DNA from 3 places in the Arthrobacter sp. NPDC090010 genome. Region 3 is predicted to be linked to each of the others. Evidence: riboswitches for the same ligand, from Rfam matches in the RefSeq annotation. Region 3 holds a riboswitch; each other region holds the start of a gene.
What was found. A riboswitch is a leader RNA that binds a small molecule or an ion and turns the genes downstream of it on or off. The one in region 3 is predicted to bind thiamine pyrophosphate.
Positions count from the first base shown of each region.

Region 1: linked by a shared signal. The riboswitch ahead of thiO (glycine oxidase ThiO) and the one ahead of thiC (phosphomethylpyrimidine synthase ThiC) in region 3 are both predicted to bind thiamine pyrophosphate.
Region 2: linked by a shared signal. The riboswitch ahead of ACIPXZ_RS06020 (ECF transporter S component) and the one ahead of thiC (phosphomethylpyrimidine synthase ThiC) in region 3 are both predicted to bind thiamine pyrophosphate.

Region 1 covers NZ_JBIVFT010000001.1:375,774-386,047, forward strand. Annotated here, with positions in the region: gene ACIPXZ_RS01795 (DNA-methyltransferase) at 1-78, opposite strand, end outside; gene ACIPXZ_RS01800 (DEAD/DEAH box helicase) at 87-1,769, opposite strand; gene ACIPXZ_RS01805 (RNB domain-containing ribonuclease) at 1,992-3,509, opposite strand; gene ACIPXZ_RS01810 (DUF805 domain-containing protein) at 3,638-4,633, shown strand; gene ACIPXZ_RS01815 (DUF805 domain-containing protein) at 4,756-5,331, shown strand; gene ACIPXZ_RS01820 (DUF805 domain-containing protein) at 5,429-6,166, shown strand; gene thiE (thiamine phosphate synthase) at 6,260-6,922, opposite strand; TPP riboswitch at 6,948-7,066, shown strand; gene thiO (glycine oxidase ThiO) at 7,063-8,247, shown strand; gene thiS (sulfur carrier protein ThiS) at 8,244-8,480, shown strand; gene ACIPXZ_RS01840 (thiazole synthase) at 8,482-9,273, shown strand; gene ACIPXZ_RS01845 (hypothetical protein) at 9,415-9,717, opposite strand; gene ACIPXZ_RS01850 (DUF3107 domain-containing protein) at 9,731-9,955, opposite strand.
Region 2 covers NZ_JBIVFT010000003.1:126,592-136,865, reverse strand. Annotated here, with positions in the region: gene ACIPXZ_RS06030 (helix-turn-helix domain-containing protein) at 1-116, opposite strand, end outside; gene ACIPXZ_RS06025 (DsbA family protein) at 270-947, opposite strand; TPP riboswitch at 1,472-1,592, shown strand; gene ACIPXZ_RS06020 (ECF transporter S component) at 1,636-2,250, shown strand; gene ACIPXZ_RS06015 (ABC transporter ATP-binding protein) at 2,254-3,846, shown strand; gene ACIPXZ_RS06010 (energy-coupling factor transporter transmembrane component T family protein) at 3,843-4,667, shown strand; gene ACIPXZ_RS06005 (UDP-N-acetylglucosamine 1-carboxyvinyltransferase) at 4,814-6,334, shown strand; gene ACIPXZ_RS06000 (hypothetical protein) at 6,439-6,954, shown strand; gene hrpB (ATP-dependent helicase HrpB) at 7,077-9,701, shown strand; gene ACIPXZ_RS05990 (MFS transporter) at 9,709-10,274, opposite strand, start outside.
Region 3 covers NZ_JBIVFT010000002.1:396,200-406,473, forward strand. Annotated here, with positions in the region: gene lepB (signal peptidase I) at 1-30, opposite strand, end outside; gene lepB (signal peptidase I) at 143-799, opposite strand; gene rplS (50S ribosomal protein L19) at 857-1,216, opposite strand; gene trmD (tRNA (guanosine(37)-N1)-methyltransferase TrmD) at 1,441-2,259, opposite strand; gene rimM (ribosome maturation factor RimM) at 2,263-2,811, opposite strand; gene ACIPXZ_RS04700 (RNA-binding protein) at 2,956-3,198, opposite strand; gene rpsP (30S ribosomal protein S16) at 3,199-3,612, opposite strand; gene ACIPXZ_RS04710 (hypothetical protein) at 3,797-4,243, opposite strand; gene ACIPXZ_RS04715 (VOC family protein) at 4,330-5,208, opposite strand; gene ACIPXZ_RS04720 (amidohydrolase family protein) at 5,254-6,378, opposite strand; TPP riboswitch at 6,411-6,518, shown strand; gene thiC (phosphomethylpyrimidine synthase ThiC) at 6,512-8,269, shown strand; gene ACIPXZ_RS04730 (alpha/beta fold hydrolase) at 8,345-8,854, opposite strand; gene ffh (signal recognition particle protein) at 8,861-10,274, opposite strand, start outside.

The DNA of each region.
Region 1 (10,274 bases), on a different contig from region 3:
CAGGAACGTGGCGTTGTCCGATTGGACCACCAGGTTCCCGCCGTCGGGGCTCCACAGCGCCTGCGCCGGGCCGGGCATGCGCGTCGTCAGGATTCCTGCGCGGGTGCGCTGCCTTCGGCGCGGTTCACGACTTCGCCGTTGCGGCGGCGGGTGCGGCTGCGCGGACGACGGCGGCGCGCGTCGTCGTCGCTCGTAGCGGTCTGGGGCGCCTGCTCGCGAGCGGGAGCCTCCTGTCCTTCACCGGCCGGCTTGCGAGGACGGCGGCGACGGCGGTTCTCGCCTTCGCCGGAGGAATCCTCGCTGCGCTGCTCGGTGGTGCGGCGCTCGCCGCCGCGGGAACGGCCTCCTGAAGAGGACTGGCGGCCGGCCGGCTGCTTGCGCTGACGCTTGCCGGTCTCGCCCAGGTCCTCAAGCTCTTCGGCATCGACTCCGGCGAGCACACGCTGGTTCTTGGGCAGGCGGCCCTTGGTGCCCTCGGGGATGTCGAGATCCGTGTAGAGGTGCGCCGAGGAGGAATAGGTTTCCACGGGCTCCGCGAAATCAAGACCCAGGGCCTTGTTGATGAGGGCCCAGCGGGGCATGTCCTCCCAGTCCACGAAGGTCACCGCAGTGCCCTTGTTGCCCGCGCGTCCGGTGCGGCCGACGCGGTGCAGGTAGATCTTCTCGTCCTCCACGCACTGGTAGTTGATGACGTGGGTGACGTCGTCGACGTCGATGCCGCGGGCGGCGACATCGGTGGCCACGAGGACGTCCACCTTGTTGTTGCGGAAGGCGCGCAGAGCCTGCTCGCGTGCGCCCTGGCCGAGGTCTCCGTGCAGGGCTGCTGCTGCGAAGCCGCGCTCGACCAACTCGTCGGCCACCTTGGCGGCGGTGCGCTTGGTCTTGGTGAAGATGACCGTGCGACCCCGGCCGCGGGCCTGCAGGATGCGTGCCACGACTTCGATCTTGTCGAGAGCGTGCGCGCGGTAGACGAGCTGACGGATGTCACGCTTGGTCAGGCCCTCGTCGTCCGGGTCGGCGGCGCGGATGTGCGTGGGGCGGGTCATGTAGCGGCGAGCCATGGCGATGACCGGGCCGGGCATGGTGGCCGAGAACAGCATCGTCTGGCGCGTGGCCGGGGTTGCCGCCATGAGGGTCTCGACGTCCGGGAGGAAGCCGAGGTCCAGCATTTCGTCCGCTTCGTCCAGGACGACGGTGCGGATGTTCGAGAGGTTCAGGTGCCGCTGCTTGTAGAGATCGATCAGGCGGCCCGGAGTGCCGACGACGAGCTCGACGCCGTGCTGAAGCGCCTCGATCTGCGGCTCATAGGCGCGGCCGCCGTAGATGGTGGCGATCCGCACCTTGTGCAGGCGGCTGGCGGTGGCCAGGTCGTTGGCGACCTGGACTGCGAGCTCACGCGTGGGAACGATGACGAGGGCCTGAGGCGCACCTGGAACCGGGAGCTTGGCGTAGCCGTCCTCCTCGGCGGTGACGACGCGTTCGAGCGCCGGGATGCCGAAGCCGAGCGTCTTGCCCGTGCCGGTCTTCGCCTGCCCGATGATGTCATGACCGCCCAGGGCCACGGGGAGCGTCAGGGCCTGGATGGGGAAAGGGTGCAGGATGCCCGCCTGGGCCAGGGAATCTGCGATCTCCGCACGGACGCCGAAGTCCGCAAAGGTCTTCTGGACCTCGGCATGGGGCTCGGCCGTGGTGGTGATGGTCTCTTCGGGTTCGACGCTCTCGGTGCCGCCGAGATCCGTCAGGATCTCATGGCTGTGTGTTTCGCTCACGCGTGCCTCCTTGGCATTGCTCCGCCGGGAGTGCCTTGGCGGAATTCGGCCAGGGCTGCTCGAACCCGGCGGTGAGCAGGGCAAGGCGGAGTACGGGGTGGAAGCCGATCGCGGTCTGCGTGAGCCAACTGGTGGCCGTCAGGGGTGCCGGACCGCGGAGCGGGTCCGGACTGGACGATGAAGTTCAATCAACGACCGGGCATCCATGACTACGAAGCCATTCTAGGGGATCGAGGCCGTGCTTCCCGGATTTCCTGCGGGACCGTCGTCCGGAGCCTCCGGCGTCACGAGGCTGAAGGAGACGCTGCGCCGGGCGAGGTCGGCGGCGTCCAGGCGGACCCGGACCTTGGTCCCGGCTTCCATGACGCCTGTGCAACGAGCGCTGACGGCCGGTTCCAGAAGCTGAATACTGGCGGTAGGGGCGCTTCCGTTCTTCCCGTTGCCCGTTGAGATCACGATCGCTTCGAAGACCTCCCCGATCCGCGGTCCCATGAGGGCTGCCTCCACGGTGTCGATCGCGGCACGGTCCAGTTTGGATGAACGCTGGTCCGCCGCCCTCATCAGCTCAGGAACCTCGTGCAGGCTCTCCCGAGCCCAGCCGGGCACGGGCGTCCCTGCGCAGAGTGCCTCGCAGATCACCAGGACCCACCGATCCACCAGCCGCCGCAGGGGTGCCGTGGTGTGCGCGTACGGCGCCCCGATGGCGGCTTGCACGGTGTTCTCCGGCAGCTCGCCGTCGAAAGCCGCGTATTCCGCCCCACGGAAGAGTGCGGCTGCGGCATGCACGATCGCGAGGTCCTTGGCCTGTGAGGGGTCCAAGGTCCGAAGGTACTCGCCATAGCTGATGGATCCTTCTCCGGTCCGCCTCCACGGTTTTCCGAGAGCCGCGGCCTGGCGCTCGAAGGTCATCAGGGAGCGTTCGTCCGGTGCGGGCATGGTGCGCAGGATGCCCGTCTTCGCCCGGAGCATGATGTCAGCGGCTGCCATGCCCGTCATGAGCGAGATCTGGGCGTTCCAGTCCTCGACGGGCAAGGGGGTCTCCGTTTCCAAGCGGTAGGTGCCCGTCTCCGGGTCCTGCTCCACCACCTGTGCGGGGAGCTTCAGGCTCGCACCGCCGCGCTGCCGCTCGAGCTCGATCCGCTTCAAGCCCACTTCCTTCAGGAGCATGAGAGACTCGCCGGCGTTGCCGTCGTCGATGGATTGCTGGACACCCTGGTAGCTGAGTTTCGCCCGGGACTTCACCCTCGCCCGTCTGACGGAGGCCGAGACGACCTCGCCGCTGCCATCGAGGGCGAACTCCCAGAGGAACGCGCCACGTTCGGCATCCGGCAGAAGACTTCCGGCGTCTTCAGAGATCTCTTCAGGGTGCAGGGGGATTCTGCCGTCCGGGGCGTAAAGGGTCAGCCCGCGACGGCGGCACTCGGCATCCAGGGCACCGCCCGGCTGAATGAATGAGGGAACGTCGGCGATCGCGTAACTGACCGCGTAGCCGGTGCCGGATCGCGCGATATGGACCGCCTGATCCAGGTCCGTGGAGCTTGCCGGATCTATGGTGACGAGTTCCAACTCGGTGCGGTCCCAGTCGGGCAAGGACCGTTCCTGCACGGCGCGCAGGGCCTCCTCCATGGCCTCGGGCGGAAAGGCGGAGGGCAATTGCAGTTCTTCGCGTAGGGCGGTGAGGGCCGCGGCCAGACCATCCTGTGCGGCGGGACCTGAGACGGGGATCCAAGTGTGCGTCACACGTCACAGGCTAACGCCCGGTCCAGGGCGCGGGAGCTCCGACATTCCGTCGGAGCCGTTCTGGCATACTGACAGCAAATCATCACCGCACATCACGGCCCCTGGGCCAGTCAGGAGCATGCTCCGCCATGAGCAGCCAGCCGGAACAACAGGGGGAGCGCCCCGCTTCGCCCGAGCCTCAGAACCAGCAGCCGGGCACGCCGCCGCAGCCTCCACGTCCCCCGCAGCTCAGCCCACAGCAGGGAGGCTACTCCGCGGGACAGCAGCAGACGACTTCTCCGGGCTATCCGCAACAACCCGCTCCGCCGCAGCAGAGCTGGGGACAGGGCATGCCGCAGCAGGGTGCCCAGCAGTACTCCGGCCCGCCGCAGCATCCGGCGCAGCAGTACTCGCAGCCTGCGCCGCCTGCTCAGCCGCCGTACACGCCACCGCAGTATCAGGGCGGACAGGCGTATCCGGGGCAGTATCAGCAGCAAGGCCAGCCGGGGCAGGGCCAATATCAGCAGCCGCAGTATCAGCAGCCGGCCCAGTACCAACAGAGCCAGCACCAGCAGAGCCAGTTCCAGCAGCCCGGTTACGGTGCGCCACAGCAGCCGTCAACGCCGTCGTACGCTGCCCCGCAGGGCTTCGGTGGCGCCCCACAGCCGACTGCGACCGCCTACGCGGCCCCGGCAGGCATGGGTTTCGGTGCGGCGATCCGTTCAGGCTTCCAGAACTACACCAAGTTCGGCGGCCGGGCCCGGCGCTCGGAGTTCTGGTGGTGGTTCCTGTTCGTCGCGGTGGTGGTCGTGGTCCTCTCCACGGTGGCGGCCATCTTCTTCAGCTCGGGAATCGGCCAGGCAGTCTCCGAAGGCGACTACACGGAGATCCCGGGTACCGGACAGGTGGAGATCCAGTCCAATGCCTCCATGGTCATGGGATACGTCTTCTGGGGGCTGGCCGGCGTGTTCTCCCTCGGAGTGCTTCTTCCGACGGCTGCTGTGGGCGCACGCCGTCTGCACGACGCCAACTTCAGCGCGTGGTTCCTCCTTCTCTGGCTCGTGCCGCTGGGAGATATCGCTCTGGTGGTCCTCTGGGCGCTGCAATCCAAACCGGAAGGCGCCCGATTCGACCGTAAGGTCTGAGCACCCGCCCGGCCACCGCATGGTCGCCGCACGAAATTCCTGCGGCGACCATGCCATTCCGGGCCGGCCTGGAGTATGACTGGCCTAGGGACATCGACGAACCATCACCGCTGGAGGAAACCATGACTCAGGAACCGCAGTACCCCACAGGGCCGCCCTCCGGGGGAGAGGCCCCCTACGGGCAGTTCGCCCAGCCGCCGCAGTTCTGGGGCCCGCCACCGCTTCCGCCTCTCGCGATCCGTCCCAAGGCCACCTTCACGCAGGCCGTCAAGTCAGGCTTCCGCAACTACGCCAACTTCAACGGGCGGGCGGTCAACTCGGAGTTCTGGTGGTGGTTCGTCTTCGAGTATCTGGTGATGAGCGTGCTGTACCTCACCGCCTATGTGGTGTTCCTGGTGGGAATTCTGAGCTCCGTTGTCGAAGGCGCGCGGGTTGGTTCCCGCTCCGGTTCCCGCCTCCCGACCGCCGACTTCACCTGGAACCCGTTGCTGGTGGTGGCCGTGATCCTCGTGATCGTCCTGCTTCTGGCCGGGCTCGCCCTTTTACTCCCCGGACTGGCCGTCAGAGTGCGGAGACTCCACGACGCCGGCTACAGCGGTTGGTTCGTACTGCTGACGCTGGCCCCGTTCGGCTCAGTCGTCCTCCTCGCACTGCTGGCCATGGAAAGCAGTCCGGAAGGCATGAAATACGGCTATTGACCCAGCTCAATGGGGACTTGTCCCCATAGCGGGGAGCCGCCTGAAGGTCTAGATTTAGAGCAGGACACAGATGCGCAGGTGACGGGAGAAAGCGACCATGACGCAACAACCTGATTGGCAGAACAACAACGGGGGGCAGCAGCCGCCCCAACAACCACCTTACGGGCAGCAGCCGCAACCTCCGCAGCAGCCTCCCTATGGACAGCAGCCGCAGGCGCCGCAGTACGGCACGCCGCAGGGTCAGCCGCAGCCGCCGCAATTCGGTGCCCCGCAGCAGCCCGGGTACGGCCAACAGCCCGGCGGGTATCAGCAGCAGCCGCAGAGCCCCTACGGTCAGCCGGCCTATGGCGGTCTTTACGCACCGTTCGTGCCCCGCCCCAGCGTCGGATTCGTCGATGCGATCAAGCTGGCCTTCAGTAACTACGCCAACTTCAAGGGCCGCGCAGGGCGCAGTGAGTACTGGTGGTGGTTCCTCTTCCGCGCGGTGGTGGCCGGAATTCCGATCGGCATCGGCTACGCCCTGCTGTTCGGCGGCATCATCAGCCAGGCCGCAGTGAGCCGCACCGACAGCTACGGCTACACCTCGAGCTCCAGCTCGGACGTCGTCTTCACCGGCGGCATGGTGTTCGGACTCATCCTGATCATCATCGGTGCCATCATCGGTCTGGCCCTCCTGGTCCCGGACCTCGCCATCGCCTGGCGCCGTCTGCACGACGCGGGCTTCCCCGGCCCGATGTTCTTCCTGGCGTTGATTCCCTACGTCGGCGGGATCATCCTGATCGTGCTCTGTGCGATGCCGAGCAAACCGGAAGGCATGAAGTACGAGGTTCAGTGACCCTCAACTCCTCTGGAACGCCGAAGACCCCCGCCTCATCGCGGGGGTCTTCGGCTTTTCAGGCAGTTGTTCCCAGCCAGGGCAGTGTTTTGCTCAGAGTTCGGGCAGGGCGGCCAGGAGACGCTGTGCAGCGTCAGCAGGATCCTGTGCTTCCGTCACCGCACGGACGACGACCACGCGGCGGGCCCCCGCCTCGACGACCTGAGCCACGTTGCCGTGGTCGATGCCGCCGATCGCGAACCACGGCACGGTGGTCTGGGTCCGAGCGGCATGGCTGACCAGTTCGAGGCCGACGCCGGCCCGGCCGGGCTTCGTCGGGGTGGCCCAGAGCGGACCCACGCAGAAGTAGTCCGTCTCGGCACGTGCCGCGGCAGCGAGCGCATCATCGACCTGCACGGGGGAGTGGGTCGAGAGGCCCAGCACGGCGTCGTCGCCCATCAAGGAACGCGCGGCGGGAAGCGGGAGGTCTTTCTGCCCGACGTGGAGCACCGGTGCACCGGAAATCGACGCGATGTCCGCGCGGTCGTTGACGGCCCAGAGTTTCCCGTGCCGCTGGGCGGCCTCGCGGAGGGCGGCGAGAAGGTCCAGTTCCTCGGCCGCTTCGATGTTCTTGTCCCGCAGTTGGATGATGTCCACGCCTCCGGCGTACGCCGCATCCACGAACCCGGCGAAGTCGCCGCGCTCCCGGCGTCCATCGGTGCAGACGTAGAGACGGGCCGAGGCGAGGGACGGTGTAGCAATTGCTGCGGAACTCATGCGTTCAAGGCTAGCGGCTAGACTGATGCCGTACTGCGGGAGCCGGTTCCGGATGGTCACATTCGCACGGCTGAGAGGGCTTCAGCGCCGACCGCCACACCTGATCCGGTTCGTACCGGCGTAGGGAAGGACACGGAAGCATGCAGGAGCCAGTCGTCGATGTCGCCGTGATCGGTGCGGGGATCGTGGGGCTCGGCATCGCCTGGACGGCGCTTTCCTCCGGCCGCACCGTCGCGCTCATCGACCCCGAGCCTGCCCAGGGGGCCACCTTCGCCGCAGCGGGCATGCTCGCCCCCGTGAGCGAATACCACTACCAGGAGGAAGCCCTTCTCGGCCTGATGGTGGAGTCCTCCCGTCTGTGGCCTGAGTTCGCCGGGTCTTTCGGGGCCCTGGGCGGTTACCGCGAGACGCCCACCCTGGTGCTCGGTTTCGATGCCGCCGACCGGACGGCGCTCGCAGATCTGTGCTCCGTGCAGCGAGGCCACGGGCTCGACGTCGAGCCCGTCACCGTGCGCGAGGCTCGGCGCCTGGAACCGCTGCTCGCGCCTCAGCTCTCGTGCGCCTTCCTCACCCCGGGCGACCACCAGGTCGATCCGCGGCGTTTGCATGCGGCCATGCTGGAGCGCTTCACGGACGACGGCGGGACGCTCATGACCGAGCGCGCGGAGGAGGTCCTCTGGGCGGAGGCCTCGGCCGGCCGGGCTTCGGGCGTGAGACTTTCCTCCGGGCGTACGGTGTGGGCCCGTGAGGTCGTAGTGGCGAACGGGCTTGCCGCAGCGGACCTCGGGGGGCTCCCGGCCGATGTGCGTCTTCCCTTACGGCCCGTGCACGGCGACATCCTCAGGCTCAGAGTCCCCGAACGGCTCAAGCCTTTCCTGACGTCAACGGTGCGGGGGTCGGTGCGGGGCCTGCCTGTCTATCTGGTGCCGCGCGAGGATGGGACGGTGGTGATCGGGGCCACCCAGAGGGAGGACGGACAAAGCGGTGCATCCGCGGGCGGCGTCCATCAGTTGCTCCGGGATGCCCAGCTTCTGGTTCCCGCGGTGGCCGAACTGGAACTGGAGGAAGTGACGGCCCGGGCCAGACCGGGCACGCCGGACAACGCCCCGTTGCTCGGGCGGGTGCGGGGCCCCGACGGGCAGGACCTGCCCGGCCTGGTGATCGCCACGGGCTTCTTCCGCCACGGGGTGCTCCTGACACCGGTGGCAGCCCGTGCGGTGCTTGAGCTTCTCGACGGTACGGGTGGTGACCGGTGGGCGGCATTCCGGCCGGACCGGTTCAGCCCAGGAACTCTTTCGCAACAGACAGTGGAGGCACGCGCATGAACATCACCGTCAATGGTGAACGGCACACGCTGGGGGACGACGCCACCGTCGCTGCCCTGGTGGCCCGGGTGACAGGGCGGGAGATCCTGCCGGACGGCCAGGCCGCGGATGGCCGCCGGGTGGGAATGGCGGTGGCCCGCAACGCCACCGTGATCCCGAGGAGCCTCTGGTCGGGGACCGCCCTGGCCGATGGGGATGAACTCGAACTCGTGACCGCGGTGCAGGGAGGCTGAGATGACCCGGACAATGCATGACGACGATCCTCTGCTGATCGACGGCGTGGAGCTCGGCTCCCGCCTCATCATGGGCACCGGTGGGGCGCCGAGTCTGGACGGCCTGGGCGCGGCACTGCTCGCCTCCGGCACCGAGCTCACCACGGTGGCCATGCGACGGTACAGTCCGGCAGAGAACGGTTCGCTCTTCCAAATCCTCCTCGACCAGGGGATCAGGGTGCTGCCCAATACGGCAGGCTGTTTCACGGCGCGTGACGCGGTGCTGACCGCGGAACTGGCGCGTGAGGCCCTGGAGACCGATTGGGTCAAGCTGGAGGTGATCGCCGACGAGCACACCCTGCTGCCCGACGCCGTCGAACTGGTGGAAGCCACCGAACAGCTGGTGGCCAAGGGCTTCAAGGTCTTCGCCTACACCAACGACGATCCCGTGCTCGCACTGCGCCTGGAACAGCTGGGCGCCGTGGCGGTCATGCCGCTCGGTGCACCCATCGGGACCGGGCTCGGCATTCTGAACCCGCACAACATCGAGGTGATCGTCTCTCGGGCGTCCGTGCCGGTGGTGCTGGATGCAGGGATCGGGACGGCGTCCGATGCTGCGCTGGCCATGGAGCTGGGGTGCGACGCCGTCCTGCTGGCGACTGCTGTGACCCGGGCCCAGGACCCGGTGCGGATGGCGACGGCGTTCCGGCACGCCGTCGTCGCGGGCCGTCTTGCGGCAACAGCAGGGCGGATCCCCAAGCGTGAGCATGCCCTGGCTTCGTCGAGCATGGCCGGCCGGGCGGAGTTCCTCTAGACCGAAACGGTCAACTGGGCCGAAACAGCGAATTCCCGGTGAAGCCGCGTCTTCAAGACGCGGCTTCACCGGGAATTCGTCGTTTCAGCGGTGTGCTGTGTTTCAGCGCAATGCTGGGCGGGGCCGAGCTTCTTGCCGTGCTCAGGCCCGGAGGATATCCGTCAGAGCGGCGGTGTCCGTGGCGGCGCGGCGGGCGCCGAACACCAAGGAGACCAGGAAAGCCGTCGCCGTGCCGAGCACGAGCGGGCCGATCCACGGCAGCCAGGTCCAGCCGGGGAGGTATCCCAGACCGAAGGCGATGAACACGATCCAGGAGATCGCCGCGATCAATACCCCGGCGCCCGCGGGAAGGGCTGCGCCCAGGGCGCTGCGCCGGGGGTTCACGGCCCAGGCGAGCGCTCCGAGCGCCACGACTCCGAGGAGCGGGATGATCAAGGACAGCATGGTCGCCTGCGGCCTAGAGGGCGCCGAAGCCGACGCGGCGCTGCTCTTCCGGACCCACCTCGACGTAGCCCAGGACGGCGGCGGGAATGATCACGCTGCGGCCCTTGACGTCGCTCAGGGAAAGCACGCCGCCGGAGGCGAGCGCCTCGGAAACGGCCTTGGTCACGGTCTCTGCGTCCTCGTCGGACTCGAAGACGATCTCACGGGCCACGTTCTGGATGCCGATCTTAACTTCCACGTTCGCCTCCTGGCGGTTCACTGGCTCCGGCGGACCGGAGCGTCAACAAGCTTTTCCAAGCCTAAGGGGTCTTTCCCCTTCGCGACCCTCCGCATGGCTGAGAGCGAACACGGAGAACGCGTGCCTGTGTCCTGATGCCAGACGTCCTGCCCTGAATGCTCTGCCCTAAATGTCGTGTCTCAAATGTCCGGTGCCAGAGGTCCTGTCCGGCCGAGCTCGCTAGTTCGGTGCGAGCCCGCGAGATTGATGCGCGAGTTCGCACTGAACTAGCGAGCTCGGCGGAAGCAGTACGGACAGGCCGAAGGAGCACGGACAGAAC
Region 2 (10,274 bases), on a different contig from region 3:
GTCATGGCACGCGTGCCAGGTCCGGCGAACACCAGGCGGTTCTGGAACCACATGATGTCCATGACGCCATCTGGAAGGACGCTCTGCTGAGTGGCGGATGCTTGCACCCGCCACATCAGCGTCCCGGTTCGCTCGCTGTGCCAACTCGTGTATTCCGTCACGTCTGCGGCCCGTCCCTTCTGAGTAACAGACTAGTGCCACAGAGCACGATCGAGGCAGGTGCAGGCCCTTGCTGGGGGACTGATCGGGCGACCCTGAAGCCGCGGTCGTCAGCTTTTGAGGACGGAATCCAGGGGGAGCTTCAACGTGTCGTAGCTGCTGGAGTCGACTTCGAGGAGCCTCCCGTCGAGCACCAGGGTCGGCGTTCCGCGGAGGCCGAGCTCCGTGGCGTCGTCGAGATCCCGCTGGACCCGCTGCGCGACCGCGGCCGAGGTGAAGTCCTTGGTGAAACGTTCCATGTCGAGGCCCAGAGTGCGAGCGTAGGAGGTGAAGGCCTCCGCCTGGCCCGAAGCCGACTTCGCCCACTCCGACTGGTGCGTGAACAGGGCGTCCGCCATCCGGGCCTGGGCGCCCTGTTCCGCGGCGGCTTCCACGGCTTTGGCGGCGAGCGGCGCGTTCTGGTGCATGGGCAGGGGGAAGTTGCGCACCACGATCTTGACCTGCGAGCCGTACTCCTTCACGGCGCGGGTCATGAGCGCATCCATCTTGGCGCAGTAGGGGCACTGGTAGTCGGTGAAGAGGACCAGTGTCGCTTTGGGACTGGCAGGGTTGCTCAGCGTTCGTGCATTCTGCGGGGCGAGTTTGGCCAGCAGGGCTGCGGACGGGGCCTCGGGAGTGCTCGCCGGGGCGCTGGGGCTCGGCGTCGAGGTCGCGGACGACGGCGCGCCGCAGGCTCCCAGCAATGTCGCCGAGGCGCTCAGGGCCAGGACCCCCGCCAGGCTTTTCATGGTCAATCCTGCTCGCGATCGGCGCGCCATCGTACTCCCCGTGCTCGTTCTGAACTTGGCTGCGAGCCTAACCAGCGGTCCGGAAGGAGGCCAAGTTTCGTGAGGAGGGCAACAGAGGCCTGGGCGCGGGCGGTGGACCGGGCCCACGTCAACCACGCACCGTGTTCGGCCGACCTCGCGAGTTCGGTGCGAGATCGCGTATCTTGTGAGCGGTTTGACCCATAACTAGCGAGTTCGTGAGGTGAGGTGTTCTGTCTAGCGGGCTCAGCCAGGGGCAGTCCCCGACTAGCGGGCTCGGTCTAATGCAGCGCTGTGTTCCGCCGATCTCGCTAGTTCGGCGCGAGATCGCGTGTTGTGTGAGCGATTTGACCCTTAACTAGCGGGCTCGGCAGGGGCGTGGTCCGGAATCAGCGAGCTCGGCAGGGGGAGCAACAGCGTCGGTCGGCCGTCACCTAGGGGCAACGCTCCCAATGTGACAGCGGGACCGCAACACCGTCGTCGGGCGGGTATAAACTGTGGTCCACCAGAAACGACAGGGGAGCGCCGCCACCGAGAGGTGCGTGGGCGCTGAGAGTGCGGATCAACCGCAGACCCTCGAACCTGATCCGGTTAGTACCGGCGATAGGGAGTCGAGCATCTCAGAACGTGCCATCCGGCACCTCCCCTCCTGCAATCCCAGGAGGATGACATGACCACACAGACAATCGCGACGCGCCGCAGCTGGCGCGTGGTGGACATCGTGGTGGCGGCACTGATCGCCGTCGCCGGCGGTGTGATCTTCTGGGCCTGGGATCAGGGTGCCAATCTGATCAGCCCGCTGACCACCGCGTTCCCGCCCCTCTCCGGGCTCTACGTCGGAGGCTGGCTGCTGCCGGGCGTCCTCGCCGGCCTCATCATCCGCAAGCCGGGCGCCGCTCTGCTGGTGGAGGTCATCGCGGCCTGCTCGGAACTCGTGATGGGTTCACAGTACGGCCTGACGGTAGTGGCCTCCGGAGCCATCCAGGGCCTGGGCGCGGAGATCGTCCTGGCGATCTTCCTGTACCGGAAGTTCAACCTCCCGGTGGCCCTGTTCTCGGGCGCGGTGGCGGGTCTCGGATGCGCCATCAATGACAACTTCCTTCCCTGGGGCTGGAACATCACCTGGGACGGCGGATCCCAGGCCGTGTACCTCCTGTTCTGTGTGATTTCCGGCGCCGTGATCGGTGGGCTGCTCGGGTGGCTGGCCACCCGAGGCCTGGCGAAGACCGGTGCACTGTCGGCTTTCGCGTCCCGCCGGGCCGGGTCCGAACCGGTCTTCGGCTGAGCCATGGCCTCCACCTCGGTCCATCCGGCCCGGGTCACCGCCCGGGGCTGGGGCTGGCGGCACGGCGGGCGTGACCGCGCCGCCGTCGCCGGCCTCGACCTCGACCTCGAACCGGGCGAAAAGGTCCTGTTGCTCGGTCCGTCCGGGGCCGGCAAGTCGACGCTGCTGCATGCCCTGGCGGGTGTGCTCGGCTCCACCGAGGATGACGGAGCCGACGAGAGCGGCACTCTGCTGATCGACGGCGCGTCCCCTCGCGCGGCACGCGGCCGGGCCGGGCTGGTGCAGCAGGACCCCGAGACTCAGGTGGTGCTCGGCCGGGTGGGCGACGATGTCGCCTTCGGCGCCGAGAATCTGGCCGTGCCGCCCTCCGAGATCTGGGGCCGGGTCCGCAGAGCGCTCGACGACGTCGGGCTGGGGCACTTGCCGCTGGATCACCCGACGCATGCGCTGTCGGGTGGTCAGAAGCAGCGTCTGGCTCTGGCCGGGGTGCTGGCCATGCGGCCGGGCCTGGTACTGCTGGACGAGCCCACCGCGAATCTGGACCCGGACGGCGTGCTGGAGGTCCGTGATGCCGTGATCCGTGCTGTCGCCGGCTCGGGGGCGACGCTGGTGGTGGTGGAGCACCGGGTGGACGTCTGGAAGGACGCCGTGGACCGCGTGGTGGTGCTGGGGGCCGACGGTTCCGGGCCGTCCGGCGTGCTTGCGTCCGGTGCGCCCGGGGCGGTGCTGGACGCGCAGGGCGAGGCCCTGGCCGCGCAGGGCGTCTGGATTCCGGGTCGGGTGCCCGTGCTGAGCGGTCCGACCCGGGAAACGGGTTCCCGCGGATCCGGCGGCGCAGTGCTCCTCCGGGCGCGCGAACTCGCCGTGAGCCGTGCCGTCCGCGCTCGCCGGGGACTCGGCGCGAAGGCCACGGAACCTGTCCTGAGCGACGTCGGCCTGAAGCTGAAAGCCGGACACGCACTCTCGGTCACCGGCCCCAACGGCGCCGGGAAGTCGACCCTGGCCCTCACCCTGGCGGGCCTGCTGCCGCCGGTGCGGGGCGCCGTCGTCGCCTCTGAACTCTTGATGACCGCGGGAGGATCCGAACCCCGGCACCCCGAGCCGCACCGCTGGAAGGCGAAGGAACTGATCACGAGGATCGGCACCGTCTTCCAGGAACCGGAACATCAATTCGTGACCGGAACCGTCCTGGACGAACTGCGCTTCGGACCGCGTCAGCTGGGCCGAGGTGAGGATCGAGTGGACGAGCTGCTGCAGCGTCTGCGGCTGGAATCCCTGGTGGAGGCCAATCCTTATACGCTCTCCGGCGGAGAGAAGCGACGGCTGTCGGTCGCGACCGTGCTGGCCGCTCATCCGAGGCTGTTGGTGCTGGACGAACCGACGTTCGGTCAGGACGCCAACACCTGGGCGGAACTCGGCTCTTTGCTGCTGGAGTTGCTCGCCGACGGCGTCGGGTTGCTTTCCGTCACGCACGACGCCGACTTCACCCGGGCACTCGGGGCCACGGAGCTGGTGCTCGGTGGTGCCGGCCACGCGACGGAGGGCCCTGCGGCCGCGGTTCCGGCCAGTGGCCGGATGTCGGGAGGGGACGCATGAGCGCTCTTCCGGTCCTTCCCGTGGCCGATGTCGACCCTTACGCCGCCGCGCGGAGGGCTCAGCCGTTCCTCGGACGAGTCAATCCGCTGTCCAAACTCGGTGCGCTGGTGATCATCACCCTTGCCCTGATCTGGTCCATCGACTGGCTCTCGGCGGGGATCGCCGTCGTGTGTGAAGTGCTGGTGCTGCCTTTGGCGGGGCTTTCGCTGCGACGGTTGTGGTTGCGGGCGTGGCCTCTGATCGGTGCGGCGCTGCTGGGCGGCTGGAGCACCGCCCTGCTTGCGCCGGACAAGGGTCCGCTCCTGTTCCAGTTCGCGATCTGGAGCGTGGGGGAGCACTCGCTGCTTCTGGGCGTCGGTTTCGCTTTGCGCGGGCTGGCGATCGCCTTGCCCGCGGTGATCATGATGGCGTGCACCGAGCCGACCGAGCTGGCCGATTCCCTGGCTCAGCTGGCTCGATTGCCGCATCGCTTCGTGCTCGGCACGCTCGCGGCCCTGCGTCTGGTGGGACTCATGGTGGAGGAATGGCAGACCCTCGGCATGGCCCGGCGCGCTCGCGGCGTGGGTTCGGGAGGAAACGTCTTCTCCGCGGCGGGGGCGAAGCTGGGACAGAGTTTCGGTCTGCTGGTGCAGTCCATCCGCAGGGCTTCGCGGCTGGCCGTGACCATGGAGGCGCGGGGGTTCGGGGCGGGACCGCGTAGCTGGGCGCGTCCGTCCAGGCTCTCCCGTGACGACCTTTGGGTGCTGGTGGGTGCGCTTGTCGTGGCCGTGGCGTCGGTGGGGGTGTCCATCGTCGTGGGCGCGTGGAATGTCGTCTATTGAGTTCGGCAGGGCCACCGTGGGGCGAGGCTCGGGATCGTGACGCGAAAACCGAAAAATATCGCACGAATCGACTTGGGTATCCCAAAAATGCCGCCCGTTCGGCGGTGCTTGCGGGAAAGTAGCTCACATCTGATATATTCGTGCGCATGACTGAGACGATGGATCATCTGGCCTCCTGGCTCCGCGACGCCCGGAGCGACAAAGGCTGGACGCAGGGCAAGCTGGCGGAGGAGCTGGGAACCAGCCAGAGCGCCGTGGCCCGCATGGAGACCGGCAAGCAGAACCTGAGCCTGCGCATGATCCGGCGGCTCGAGGATCTTTTCGAAGCCACTCTCGTCACCCCCGCGCGGCCTCGCGTGACCCATCTGAAGGTGGAGGGCGGTCACAAGCTCAGCGGCGCCGTCGACGTCAACAGCAGCAAGAACGCCGGCGTCGCGCTCCTGCTCGCCAGCCTCATCAACCGCGGCACCACCACGCTGCGCCGTCTGGCGCGCATCGAGGAGGTCAACAGGATCGTCGAGGTTCTGGCGAGCATCGGCGTCGAGTGCACGTGGCTGAACGAGAACGATCTGCGCATCCGCCGCCCCGAGTCGCTGGACCTGGACGCCATGGACGTCGATGCCGCACGCCGCACGCGCAGTGTCATCATGCTCCTCGGCCCGCTCCTGAACGAGCGCGACGAGTACCAGCTCCCGTACGCCGGCGGTTGTGACCTGGGCACCCGCACCGTCGAACCGCACATGCAGGCGCTGCGTCAGTTCGGGCTCGAAGTGGAGGCCAAGTCCGGTTTCTACACGGTTCAGGCCCCCGAGGCGGACAGCAAGGACCGCAGCTTCGTTCTCACCGAGCGCGGCGACACGGTCACGGAGAACGCCATCATGGCCGCTGCGCACCGCACCGGCACCACCGTGATCCGCAACGCCAGCCCCAACTACATGGTGCAGGACCTCTGCTTCTACCTGCAGATGCTCGGTGTGAGCATCGACGGCATCGGAACCACCACCTTGCGCATTACGGGACTCAGCCACATCAACGTGGACATCGAGTACTACCCGTCCGAGGACCCCATCGAGGCGATGAGCCTCATCACCGCGGGCATCGTGACGAACTCCGAGGTCACCGTGCGCCGCGTGCCCATGGAGTTCATGGAGATCGAGCTGGCCTTCCTGCAGCACATGGGGCAGGAGCTGGAGATCTCCGGCGAGTACACGGCCCGAAACGGCCACACCCGACTGGTGGATGTCACCACCAAGCCGAGCACCCTGCACGCCTCGGTGGACAAGATCCACCCCATGCCGTTCCCCGGCATGAACATCGACAATCTGCCGTTCTTCGCGGTCATCGCGGCCAATGCCGAGGGTCAGACCATGATCCACGACTGGGTCTATGAGAACCGTGCCATCTACTTGACCGAGCTCAACCGGCTCGGCGCCAACATCCAGCTCCTGGATCCGCACCGGCTCTACGTCAACGGGCCCACCAAGTGGCGTGCCGCGGAGATCGGCTGCCCGCCGGCCCTGCGTCCCGCCGCGTGCATCCTCCTGGCGATGCTGGCGGCTCGCGGCACGTCCACCCTGCGCAACATCTATGTGATCGAGCGCGGTTACGAGGACCTGGCCGAGCGGCTGAACTCCATCGGCGCCCGGATCGAGTACTTCGAGGACTGACCCGGCGTCCTGCCGTCCCCTTCGGGGGCATTGACCGGGCGTTTGCGCCTCGGATATCTTCGCCTCACGTCCCGGGCAGCGGGATCCGGCTTGGGGAGGCGCGGGTGAAAGAGACGAACGGTTTGCGGACGACGGCGGCTTGCGCGCCAATGCTGATGGCTCTGGGCCTGGCGGTCCTGGCCTTGAGTGCCTGCACCGGGGGTGCGACGGCCGCTCCGGAGACGAGTAGTGCGTCGAGCGCCGTGCCCGGGGTCGTGCCGGGACAGGAGACCACGGCGCCGTCCTCCGAGCTCACGCTGGGGCAGTCTGCACCCGCGGAGAAGGAGCTGGCGTTAGGGCGTTCCGCGAGCCCGGGCGGGGCCACGCTGGGCCCGTTCTCCACGGGTACGGGGTACCTGGCCATCGATTTCCAGTGTCGCGGCAAAGGCATTGGAACCGTGAAGCTCTCGGATGGCTCCGGCGCAAGTATGGACTGCGGGGTCGTGGGTGACGGAATGCGCAGCACTCTCACTGTCCAGTCGTCCCGGAGCCTGACCGCTACCGTCAGCAGCCCCGGCGCCTGGGTGGTCCGGATCTCGCAGGTCCCGCCGGCGGATCCCGGGCCCGCGCCGTCGTCGTAGTTCCGGACTCCCGCCTCTCTCTCCGCGAGAAGTCAGTTAAGCACAGTGCGAGGACGCCGGACTGTGCTTAACTGACTTCTCGGCTTAACTGACTTCTCGCGGGAGATGTTTAAGGGGTGAGGATGTTCGATCTTGAGGTGATCGGTGCCGGTTTGCCGTTCGCCGTCGCCTTGCCGCAGTTGCGGGACGTGCTCGACGCCGGTTCCGCCGCCGTCGTACAGGCCCCACCGGGCACCGGCAAGACCACTCTGGTTCCCCCGCTGGTCGCCGAACTCGCCGCAGTGCGGAACCCGGGCGGGCGGCCGCGCGTCGTCGTCACCCAGCCCCGACGAGTGGCGGCACGGGCCGCGGCCGGACGCCTGGCGAGCCTGGACGGTTCCCCGCTCGGGGACAAGGCCGGGTTCACGGTCCGGGGTGAACGCCGCCTGAGCCGGGATGCGGTGGTGGAGTTCGTGACGCCGGGCATCCTGCTGCGCCGGATGCTGGCGGACCCGGAACTCGCAGGGGTGGATGCCGTGATCCTCGACGAGGTTCACGAACGCGCGCTGGACAGTGACCTGCTCTTCGCCATGCTCGGCGAACTACGCCAGCTCCGTGATGATCTGCTGGTGGTTGCCATGTCCGCCACCTTGGACGCTGCGCGTTTCGCCACCCTGCTCGGTGGAGACGACGGCCCTGTGCCCGTGGTGGACTGTCCGTCCGCTCTGCATCCTCTGGAACTCGCGTGGGCCCCTACACCGGTTCAGCGTCTGGACGAACGCGGGGTGACCCGGGGCTTCCTCGACCATGTCGCGGACGTCGCCGCAACGGAACACCGTGCCGCCCGGGCCGCGGGCCGGGACATCGACGCACTGGTGTTCGTGCCGGGTGCGCGCGAGGTGCGGCTCGTGGCCGAGAGGATCCGTGGGGCGGCCCCTGGCACGGAGGTGCTGGAGCTTCACGGACAGGTGGGCCCGGCAGAGCAATCACGGGCCGTGTCCGGACGCGGTCCCGGCGACGCGCCTCGCATCATCGTTTCGACTTCACTGGCGGAATCCTCGCTCACGGTTCCCGGAGTCCGCCTGGTGGTGGACTCCTGTCTCAGCCGTGAACCTCGCCGGGACGCCGCCCGCGGGATGAGCGGTCTCGTCACGGTGGCCGCTTCGAGGGCCAGCGCAGAGCAGCGGGCGGGCCGCGCGGCCCGCCAGGGGCCCGGCCGTGCGGTGCGCTGCTGCGATGAGCGGAGTTTTGCCGCGGCCCCTGCTCAACCGACCACGGAGATCCTCGCGACGGAACTGACGGAGGCCGCTCTCATCCTGGCCTGCTGGGGCGCGCTGCCTGCCGTCTTGGCCGGAGACCGTGGATTCGCGCTGCCCGATCAGCCCCCGTCCGCCGCCCTGCGCGACGCCGTGGACACCTTGCGGGCTCTGGGAGCAGTGGACGACGCCGGTAGGCCCACCGAGGAGGGCCGCCTGCTGGCGGGCATTCCGGCGGACCCGCGCCTCGCTCGCGCCCTGGTGGAGGGCGCCGCGGTGCTGACGCCGAGAGCCTCCGCCGAGGCTGTGGCTCTCGTGGCCCGCGAATTCCGGGCTTCCGGGGCAGACCTCGTACGGCTCCTCGGGGGCCTGCGGTCCGGCCGCGAACCGCAGGCCAAGGCATGGCAGGACGAGGCGCGGCGCTTCGAACGGCTTGCGAGCGGGGCTGAATTCGATGCTTCGGGTGAGTCTGACCAGGCACCCGCCCCGGGGCCCGGCGGCGAGGTGGGCGCCGTCGTCGCGCTCGCTTTCCCGGCGCAGGTGGCCCGCCGGGTCCCGGGGGATCGGGAGGTCTACCTCTTCGCTTCGGGGACCAGGGCCGCTTTGCCGAGCGGCAGTTCCCTTGCCGGGCATCCGTGGCTGGCGGTCGCTGAAGCGAGCCGGACCGGTGGCCGGGAGGCCGCTGGGACCGGCGCGGTGATCCGTGCAGCGGCGCCGGTCTCCGAGGAATTCGCGTGCCATGCGGCGGCGCGGCTGCTCTCCGACGCGGTGGAAGCGGAGTTCGACGGCGGACGGCTGGCTGCGCGTCGTGTACGGCGGCTCGGTGCCATCGTGCTTTCCAATACGCCGGTGAAGCCCTCGCGGGAGGAGGGCCGGGATGCCGTGCTCCGCGCCCTCCGCCGGGACGGTCTGGGGCTGTTCTCCTTTTCTCCCGCTGCGGATGGTCTGAGGCGGCGGCTCGCCCTGTTGCATGCCGAACTGGGTGCGCCGTGGCCCGAGGTGTCGGACGCCGCGTTGCTTGAGCGGGCGGCGGAATGGCTCGGCCCGGAGCTCGAAGCCTTGGGGTCCGGTGCTTCGCTCAGGAGCGTCGACTTGCTGGATCCGTTGCGGCGGCTGCTGCCGTGGCCGGAGGCCGTACGTCTTGAGGAGCTGGTGCCTGCGGAGCTCGAGGTGCCGAGCGGCCGTCGGGTCCGGATCGAGTACCCCGAACCGGCGCTGGTTCCGGGTGAAGCCGGCGACGGCGCCCGGCCTGTCGTCGCCGTCAAACTCCAGGAGTGTTTCGGCTGGGCTGAGACGCCGCGGCTGGTGGGAGGCCGGGTGCCCGTGCTGTTCCACCTGCTGTCGCCCGCGGGCCGTCCTCTCGCGGTGACCGGTGATCTGGCATCCTTCTGGTCCGGCCCGTACGCGCAGGTCCGGGCCGAGATGCGTGGACGTTATCCCAAGCACCCCTGGCCCGAGGACCCGTGGACCGCGGTGGCCACCGCCAAGACCCGGAACAGGATGGGTGGCTAGGCGGCGGTCATTCGACGCTCGCTGGTGCCGGGGCAATCTGGGGCGCGGTGGTGGCGGGGTCTCGTCGGAGGATCGAACGTAGTTTGAGGAGCGGGATGAAAGACAGTGCCGCCATGATGCCGCCGAAGACGTAGACGGCCGCATAGTTCTGCTGGCCGCCGGAGATCGGATCGCCGTTTCCCATGAGCAACAGCAAGGGCGCAAGTGCAGGAGCCACGGATTGCGGCAAGGTCTTGGCGACGTTGAACGCGCCAAGGTAGCGGCCCTCCTCGCCCGCCGGAATCACCCGCATCACCAAGGCCAGATCGACCGCATAGTAGGCGCCCAGGGCCAGTCCGGAAAGGACGAGGGCCAGCCAGTAGTCTGTGATGTCTGCAGTGAAGGCCTTCAGACCCATCGCGACGATCATGGCCGTGATTGATGCGATCACGAGTGGGGCGTAGCTCTTCATGCGAGCAGCGATGTATCCGAAGGCGATTGCCGCAACCATGCCCAGGAGGGCTGAGGCGATCGAAGAGAATCCGGTCAGTGATGCCGCCTCGGTGGGTCCCAGATGAAGCCGGACGATGAGGT
Region 3 (10,274 bases):
CACGCCGATCTCCTTCAAGAAGGAGAGCACCGGATGTTCTTTTTTCCGCCTCTTCGAACGGCTTCTGCGTTCGTCTGGCGCCTGTCCGGCCTGCGAGTCCGGTTCAGGAAGGTGTGCTCCCAATGCTGTCCTTCCGTTCGGGTCATCGGCCAAGCGCCGGTGACGGGATCTGTCTCAATCTATCAAGCGGCCAGACGATCCTGACCGGTTCCCCCAGGACACGCTCGACCGGGATCATGCCGCCGCCCGGTGCACCCAGCAATGACCGGGAGTCGACGGACACGGAGCGGTGATCCCCCATCAGCCATAGCCGGCCGGCCGGCACCAGGACGTTGAAGGAGACCGTGCTCGGCGCATCTCCGGGATAGAGATAGGGCTCGTCCACGGCCTTCCCATTGACCGTCAGCCTGCCGTTCGCGGTGCAGCACACCACATGATCTCCGGCCACTCCGATGACGCGTTTCACGTACACCGTGTCCTGTCCGACGATGCCGAGCCAGCGCCCTGCCTCGCTCAACCCGTCCAGGACGGGTCCCCGACCACTGTCGGCCGGGTCCAGGGAGCCGCGTCCGTCGAAGACCACCAAGTCCCCCCGTTCAGGCGCCCGTCCTTGAAACGCCGTCTTGGAGACCGCGATCCGGTCCCCCTCCTGCAACAGGGGTTCCATGGACGCCGACGGGATGTAATACACGTCCACCCACAAGGCCCGGACGCACGAGATCACGAGCACCGCGACAACCACCCCGAGAGCGACAAAACGCCAGCCCCGGAAGGGGGACTGGCGTTTTGTCGTCTTCATGAAGAAGTGATCCTCTGGGGAGGTACTCGCGGTGACCGCGGGTGCTCCCGCGAAGGATTACTTGGAGGCGCCGAAGTCGCGCTTCTCCTTGATCTTTGCTGCCTTGCCGCGCAGCTTGCGCATGTAGTACAGCTTGGCGCGGCGCACGTCACCACGGGTGACGAGCTCGATCTTCTCGATGATCGGGGAGTGCACCGGGAAGGTACGCTCCACACCGACACCGAAGGAGACCTTGCGGACCGTGAAGGTCTCGCGGACACCGGCACCCTGACGGCCGACGACGAAGCCCTGGAAGACCTGAACACGGCTGTTCTTGCCTTCGATGATGTTGACGTGCACCTTGAGGGTGTCGCCGGGGCGGAAGTCGGGGACGTCGTTACGCAGCGAGGCTGCGTCGATGGAATCGAGGATGTTCATAGATCCACTCCTGGCGGACGCCACAGGTCATCCGCTTTGGTAGCCAGCATCCCGACGGCTCGGCCGGGCAGGATGCTGAAGTGTGCTCGCCGCGGTTCCCGGGGATGGGTTCCGCGGTGGTCCGCTTGTTGGCCGTGCGCCCCCTGTGGCAGGCGGCAGCCCAATGGACACCAAGAGTCAATTTTGCCACAGAGACCTCTCCGTGACCAATCGCACGCAGCGCGTCAGCCCGCTTCGGGGCGTCTCCGCAGTCTTCCGTCGACGACGTCGTACCCCAGTTGAGCGAAAGCCTCACGGTCTGCACCGGGCAGCGCCGTCGCGTCGAACTCCTCCAGAAGGTCAGGACGCCGTTCCGCGGTGCGTTCGAACTGCTGATGGCGGCGCCAGCGAGCGATCTTCCCGTGGTTGCCGGACAGCAGTACCTCGGGCACTTCGTGTTCGCGCCAGGACGACGGCTTGGTGTACACGGGGTACTCCAGCAGACCGTCCGAATGCGACTCCTCGATCAGCGACTCGGCGTTGCCCACCACACCCGGCACCAGCCGGCCGATGGCTTCAACCATGGCCATGACGGCCACTTCCCCGCCGTTGAGAACATAGTCACCCAGGCTCACTGGGCGGACGTCGAAGCGTTCCCGCGACCAGTCTAGAACCCGCTCGTCGATGCCTTCGTAACGGCCGCAGGCGAAAACCAGGTGCTCCTCTTCGGCCAGCTCGTATGCCATGGCCTGTGTGAAACGGGCCCCGGCCGGGGACGGGACGATCAGAACCGGACGGGAATCCCCAGCCGTCTCCGCCGCGCCGCGCTCCGCCTCCGGAGGCAGGACGGACTCCAAGGCCTGAGCCCACGGTTCCGGCTTCATGACCATGCCCGCACCGCCGCCGTACGGCGTGTCATCCACGGTCCTGTGCCGGTCGGTGGTGAAGTCCCTCAGATCGTGCACGTCCAGAGACAGAAGTCCGTCCTGGCGGGCCTTGCCGATCAGCGACAGCTTGAGGGGTTCCAGGTACTCCGGGAAGATGCTGACGACGTCGATGCGCATGGTTCAGTCCACGTCCCCGTCGCGAGGCGACTCGCCGCCGTCGTTGTTCAGATCGAGAAGACCCGGTGGAGGCGTGAGCAGCACGTACCCCTCCTCAAGATCGATCTCCGGGACGATCTCCTCGACGAACGGAACCAGGACCTCACGGCCGTCAAGGGTCTCGACCACGAGCAGATCCTGAACCGGCATGGTGGTCAGAGCGGCGACGGTGCCGACCTTCTCATCCCCCACGCGGACCTCGAGCCCCTGCAGTTCGTGCTCGTACCAGCCGTCGTCAGAGCCCTCATCCTCGAGTTCGTCGCTCTCCACGAACAGATAGGTGCCCCGGAGTTCCTCGGCCCGGTTGCGATCCGCCACCGATTCGAAGCCCAGCAGAAGGATGCCCTTGTTCCAGCGGGCACGGGTCACGATCAGCGGCCCGTTCGCCTCGGGTTTGGTGGCGAACTCGGCGCCGGGGACGAAACGGCCTTCCGGATCATCGGTGAAGACCTCCACCGTGACCTCGCCGCGGATGCCGTGCGGCCTGCCCAAACGTGCGACCTGGAGCTCCATGGTCCTCCTGTCAATGTCCTGAATGTCAAAGGAGGCGGTGACATTCACGGTTACGCCGCGGATGTCACCGCACAAAGCAACGGCCCCTCCACCATGAGGGCGGAGGGGCCGTTGAGGTTCTAGCCTGAGTGTCTCAAGCCGCTTCTAGCGGCGACGCTCGCCGTCGACGACATCCACGCGGACCGGGCCGCCCTCGGAGAGGGCTCCCATCACCGTGCGGAGCGCGCGGGCGGTACGACCCTGACGGCCGATGACACGGCCCAGGTCGTCGTCGCTCACACGAACCTCGAGGCTTTCACCGCGACGGCCGTTGCGGGCGGCCACGGTGACGTCCTCAGGGCTGTCCACGATGCCGCGGACCAGATGCTCAAGAACCTCGGGAAGCAATTACTCAGCCTCGGTGGTCTCGGCGGCTTCCTCGGAAGCCTCCTCAGCCTTCTTGGCCTTGGGGGTGATGGCCTCGGGCAGCACGACGGAGTCGGTGGACGGAGCCACGAACGCAGCCTTGTCTTCCTTGGTCTTCAGGGTGCCCTCGGCGCCCGGGAGACCCTTGAACTTCTGCCAGTCACCGGTGATCTTGAGGAGGTTCAGAACCTGCTCGGTCGGCTGAGCGCCGACGGAAAGCCAGTACTGAGCACGCTCGGAGTCGACCTCGATGTACGAGGGCTGCTCGGTGGGGTGGTACTTGCCGATCTCCTCGATGGCACGGCCATCGCGGCGGGTGCGGGAATCCGCAACGACGATACGGTAGTACGGTGCGCGCATCTTGCCGAAGCGCTTGAGGCGAATCTTAACGGCCACTGTTGTGGTCACTCCTGTTTCTGAAACGGGGTTGAACCCCTTGTTCTGCTCCCGTGGGGCGGGCCATACTGAAGGGTTCCGAGAACATGATGCATGCGCGGGAAGAGGGGCCGCGCAGATCAGGTACCCGATCATTATGCCAGATCCCGGCAAACCGTCCTAATGGACCCGCGGACTGCGGAATTCAGGCGGACCAGAGATAAAGCCGCTGACGCGAACCGGAATCGACGGCTCCGGCGAGCGCGGTGAGCGCCAGCAGATGACGCTGCGCCTCAGCGGTGCTGAAAGGCACGTCCTCATCCTCCGCCCAGCGTCCGGCCACAGTGGCCAGAGCCGGGTCCTCACCCTCCTCGTGGTACTTCGGAAGCTCCTCGAGCACCCTCAGGGCCGTCGCAGGGAAGGCATAGAGTTCATCGACCGCGATATCGGCCATCTCGAGCTCCTGCTCCCCCGCGCTGTGCACGGCCTGTGCCGCCAGCGCGCAGAGCTGCTCCACCTCGAAATCACTGACCCCGTCGATGCGCAAGGCCTCGGGAGCGGCTGCAGCCCCGGAGGACAGCTCACCCGCCCGTTTCAGCGCCTGGGGGTGGTTGGCAACGAAAACCTCTACGAAAGCGTTCGACTGGCTCATGTCATCCTCGGAAAGTCGATATGCGGAACAAGGGCAGGCGCAGGGTATTCAGTTCTCCTGGGAACGGCGGTCCGTCCGACTTCAGGCTATCCCACCGCGACCCGGAGGCTGTTGCGCCACGGGTCTTCGAAGCGCAGTTCCGCGCCGGTGTGGTGATGCGTCACCCCGGCGACCCGCAGACGGTCGGCGAGCGCCGCGACGTCGTCCCCTCCGGGGACACGGATCAGTACCTCGCCGAGACCGAGCGTGTCCTTGCGAGGACCGGCGCCACGACTGTTCCAGACGTTCATGGCCATGTGATGGTGATATCCGCCGGCCGAGACGAAGAGCGCCGAGGCGCCGATGGCCGCGGTCCGTTCGAAGCCCAGCGTGCCGACGTAGAAGTCGGAGGCGGTGGCGACGTCGCCCACCTGCAGATGGACATGCCCGACATCGGCGGCGGCCTGCCGCTGTCCGGTCAAGGCCTCCTCCGCGAGGTGCTGCTGCAGGAAACCATTGGGGTCCAAAGGCAAGGAATCCATCACGACGTCACCCGCGTTCCAGGACCACTCGCCGCGGGGACGGTCGAAGTAGAGTTCGATGCCATTGCCTTCCGGATCGCCGAAGTAGAAGGCCTGGCTGACCAGGTGGTCTGCGCTGCCCTGAAAGAGCTTCGGGTCGTAGGAGGCCGCGGTGGCGAGGGTCGCCGCCAGGCCGGCGCGATCCTCGAACAGGAGGGCGGTGTGATACAAACCCGCCTCACCCCGGCCGGGCAGTTGCAGACCGGCCGCCGGAGCAAGATGCACCAAGGTGTTCCCGCCGCGGCCGAGGGCCAGCCCTCCGTCCCGTTCGGCGATGACCTCAAGGCCGAGCGCCCGCTGGTAATAGTCGCTCATGAGTTTCATGTCGGAGACCTTGAGCATGACCGTACCCATGGAAAGATCGGCGGGCAGAAGGTCCTGAGAGTGTGCGGCTGAAGCGTTCATACTCTTCTCAATTACTTGAAGCTTCAATTTATTCCGCACTTCAATTCATTCCGCGAGGGTCCTGTATGGGACACCTTCCCGGAAGACCTGCTGTGGAGTCGCGAGGACCGTCAGATTCTTCCTTGGGTCCTGGGCGTAGACCACCACATCGGCCGGAGCGCCTTCATCCAGGCCGGAGGCCCCCAGCCAGCTCCGTGCGGCCCAGCAGGCGGAATCGACCGCCGATTGCGTGGTCAGGCCCGCCCTGTGCAGCTCGTTCACCTCATCGGCCAGGCGTCCATGAGCGATCACGGTGCCGGCGTCGGTGCCCGCGAAGATCCGGACCCCCGCGGCATGGGCGCGGGCCACATTCTCATAGCGTCGTTCCCACAGTGCCCTCATGTGTGCGGCATACCGTGGGAACTTCGCCTCCCCCCGGGCCGCGATGTCCGGGAAGGTCGCGATGTTGATCAACGTGGGAACGATGGGGATGCCCCGCTCGACCAGCTGCGGCAGATGTTCCTCCTGCAAGCCGGTGGCGTGTTCGATGCAGTCGATTCCGGCCGCGATGACATCGTCCAGGATTTCCTCACCGAAACAGTGCGCGGTCACCCTGGCTCCTTCGTCATGAGCCGCCGCGACAGCCTCGGCGAGGAGTTCCGCGGGGAAGGACGGCTTGAGATCCCCGGCGGAGCGGTCGATCCAGTCCCCCACCAGCTTCACCCAGCCCCGAGGGTCCGCCGCGACCGACAGCCTCGCCTGCTCGCGCACGGCCTCGACGAGCCCGGCGTCGTCCACTTCCAGCGCCAGACCCCGCAGATAACGACGCGACGCCGCCACGTGCCGCGCCGCTCGGATGATCCGGGGCGCATCCGCACGACCATCAAGCCACCGCGTGTCCGCCGGCGATCCTGCGTCACGCACCAAGAGGGTCCCGGCAGCCAGATCCCGGCGCGCTTGTTCCACGGTCAGCACCTCATCCGCGGCTCCGCCCTCGGTCAGCCCGATATGGCAGTGGGCGTCCACCAGCCCCGGGAGAACCCAGCCGTCCACTCGCAGATCCGGCTCGACGGATGGCATCCGGAAGGTCAGGCGGCCTCCGACAGACCAAAGGCCCAAGGCCTCATCGTCCGGTCCAAGCAGCACAGGACCCGTGAATTCGATGACCGGGCGTGGTCGCATTTCAGCCATGGAGCAAGCGTAGCGGCCTCGTGTTACCGTGTTCGAGACCACACGGGTGTCCCGGCAAGGGGCTGAGATCGGACTGATGCTGTCCGGACCGTAGAACCTGACCGGGTAATGCCGGCGAAGGAAGTGAGTATCGATGAAATCACTGCAGCAATCCCCTGCCCACAGTCTGGAATTCCTCGATGGGGAACACGGCATCCGTGTCCCGGTGACGAACATCCACCTGGAGGATTCGCCCGGCGGCCGGGCCAACGCTCCCCTGCGGGTCTACCGGACGGTCGGCCCCGGCAGCGAGCCCGAGCGCGGCCTGCCGCCTCTGCGGGCGGAGTGGATCCGGGACCGCGAGGACGTGGAGACCTATCAGGGCCGCGAACGCAATCTGCTCGACGACGGCCGCTCGGCCGTCCGGCGCGGAGCCTCCTCGCAGGAGTGGCTGGGCGAGCGCAGAGCACCGCTCGTGGCCAAGAACGGACGGCGTGTGACCCAGATGCACTACGCCCGGGCGGGGATCGTGACGCCCGAGATGCGCTTCGTGGCGCTGCGCGAAAACTGCCCCGTGGAGCTCGTGCTCTCCGAGGTCGCTGCGGGCCGCGCGATCATCCCGGCCAATATCAATCACCCCGAGTCCGAGCCGATGATCATCGGCAAAGCCTTCCTGGTGAAGGTCAACGCCAACATCGGCAACTCCGCCGTCACCAGTTCCATCGCGGAAGAAGTGGACAAGCTGCATTGGGCGACCCTGTGGGGCGCGGACACCGTCATGGACCTCTCCACCGGCGACGACATCCACACCACCCGTGAATGGATCCTCCGCAACTCTCCCGTCCCCATCGGCACGGTTCCCATCTATCAGGCCCTGGAGAAGGTCAACGGTGAGGCGGACAAGCTGAGCTGGGAGGTCTTCCGAGACACGGTGATCGAGCAGTGCGAGCAAGGCGTCGACTACATGACCATCCATGCCGGCGTGCTGCTGCGCTATGTTCCGCTCACGGCGGACCGGGTCACCGGCATCGTCTCGCGCGGCGGGTCCATCATGGCCGGCTGGTGCCTGGCTCATCACCGGGAGAACTTCCTGTACACCCACTTCGATGAGCTGTGCGAGATCTTCGCAAGGTACGACGTCGCGTTCTCCCTGGGCGACGGACTGCGGCCCGGTTCCACAGCGGATGCCAACGACGCCGCGCAGTTCGCCGAGTTGGACACGCTGGCGGAGCTGACCAAGAGGGCGTGGGAGTACGACGTGCAGGTCATGGTGGAAGGACCGGGTCACATCCCGTTCCACCTGGTGCGGGAGAACGTGGAACGGCAGCAGGAACTCTGCGACGGCGCCCCCTTCTACACTTTGGGACCGCTGGTCACCGACATCGCCCCGGGTTACGACCACATCACCTCGGCCATCGGTGCCACGGAGATCGCCCGCTACGGCACGGCCATGCTCTGCTACGTCACGCCGAAGGAACACCTGGGCCTGCCGAATCGGGACGATGTGAAGACCGGCGTGATCACCTACAAGATCGCGGCGCACTCTGCGGATCTGGCGAAGGGGCATCCTGGAGCCCACGAACGAGACGATGCTCTCTCGAAGGCCCGCTTCGAGTTCCGCTGGCGAGACCAGTTCTCGCTGTCCCTGGACCCGGAGACCGCAGAAGCATTCCACGATGAGACGTTGCCCGCGGAACCGGCCAAGACGGCGCACTTCTGCTCGATGTGCGGGCCCAAGTTCTGCTCCATGCGCATCTCACAGGACATCCGTGACGCCTATGGATCCCGCGAAGCCCAGCAGGCCGAAGTTCAGGAGGCGCTGGCCGGGATGGCCGCCAAGAGCCAGGAGTTCCTGGATCAGGGCGGCAAGGTGTACATCGAGTCGATCCCGGTCGGGGTGCCGAAGACCTGAGTCCCCGCAACGCGGGGTCACTCAGGGCCCGATCCCAAGGGAAAATCGGGCCCTAAGTGACCCCGCGTTGCGCCTTCAGAGGTGTCTGCGCAGGAATGCCTTGATCGCGTCGGCTCCCTCAGGCGAGTCCTGTGGCCGGTGCCCACCGGGGACCACCACATGCTCCGCACCGGATTCCGCCAGGAGCCGGGCGATCCGTTCATACGCGGGTTCCCAGCCTCCCGAGACCACGAGCATCGGCACACCGGGGATGATCCCGTCGCCTTGCTCCCCGGGATTTCGCGCCGTGAGCTCCGGCAGCCACGGCTCGCAGAGCACGAGGGCGCTCACCAGCAGAGGGCGCTCGACGGCGGCGTTCACGGCCGCCGTCGAACCTTCACCATGAGCGACGACGGCGGCCGGCACGCCACCCAGCGTCTCGATCAGAGTCTCCGCGTCCAGCGGTTTCTCCGGGTCCTGCCTCAGGAACAGGGCGTCGAAGTCCAACGCCAGGCCATGCTGACGCGGCCACGCCGAGGCCCCGGACGCATCACGTCCGGGGACCAGGACCACCCGGGAGCGGGAGGCGGGAGAGTAGGAGGACACGGGCCCTTATTTGCCCAGGAACTTCTCGAAGCCCTTGGGCAGTTCCATGTTCGACGGGTCGAAGTCCTGTGCCTGCTGGCCGAAGGCGGCACCCGAAGGGGTCCGGTTGGCGCGGCGTTCCTCCGCCTCACGCAGCTCCTGAGCCGCCTTGGCAGGGTTGCCGGAACGCACCTTCTTCTTGCCGGCGTTCTTCTTCGCCGCCTTGCGCGCGGTGCCGCCACCGGCGCCCGCGGACATTCCGGGCATCCCCGGCATTCCGCCCTGGGCCATCTTCTTCATCATCTTCTGGGCCTGACCGAAACGCTCCAGCAGACCGTTGACCTCGGAGACGTGAACACCGGAACCCCTGGCGATGCGTGCACGCCGCGAGCCGTTGATGATCTTGGGAGCCACGCGCTCGTGCGGGGTCATGGAGCGGACCATGGCCTCGACCCGGTCGATCTCGCGCTCATCGAACTGCTCCAGCTGCTGACGCATGTTCTGCGCGCCAGGCATCATCATGAGCATCTTCTTCATCGATCCCATCTTGCGGATCTGCTGCATCTGGGCGAGGAAGTCCTCGAAGGTGAAGTCCTCCTGGTCGGCGAACTTCTTCGCCATCCGGGCCGCTTCATCCTTGTCCCAGTTCTGTTCGGCCTGCTCGATCAGGGAGAGGATGTCGCCCATGTCGAGGATGCGGGAGGCCATGCGGTCCGGGTGGAAGAGCTCGAAGTCATCCACGCCCTCGCCGGTGGAGGCGAACATGACGGGCTTGCCCGTCACGGAGGCCACGGACAGCGCGGCGCCGCCGCGGGCGTCGCCGTCGAGCTTGGAGAGCACGACGCCGGTGAAATCGACACCTTCATGGAAGGCGTTCGCCGTGTTGACGGCGTCCTGGCCGATCATCGCGTCGATGACGAAGAGGACCTCGTCCGGCGTGATGGCGTCACGGATCCGGCGGGCCTGGTCCATCATCTCGGCGTCCACACCGAGGCGGCCGGCGGTGTCGACGATCACGATGTCATGCAGCTTCTGGCGCGCCTCGGCGACACCGGCCTCGGCGACAGCCACCGGATCGCCGCTGGGGACATCGAACTCGCTCGTGGTGCCCGGGTGCGGTGCGAACACCGGAACTCCGGCGCGCTGGCCGACCACCTGCAGCTGGGTGACGGCGTTGGGACGCTGAAGGTCACAGGCCACCAGCAGCGGGCTGTGTCCCTGACCCTTGAGCCACTTGGAGAGCTTGCCGGCCAGGGTGGTCTTACCGGCGCCCTGGAGGCCCGCGAGCATGATGACGGTGGGCGGATTCTTCGCCAGACGCAGCCTGCGGGTCTCGCCACCCAGGATCGTCACAAGCTCCTCGTTGACGATCTTCACGACCTGCTGGCTCGGGTTCAGAGCGCCGGACACCTCTGAACCGAGGGCGCGCTCCTTGATGCGG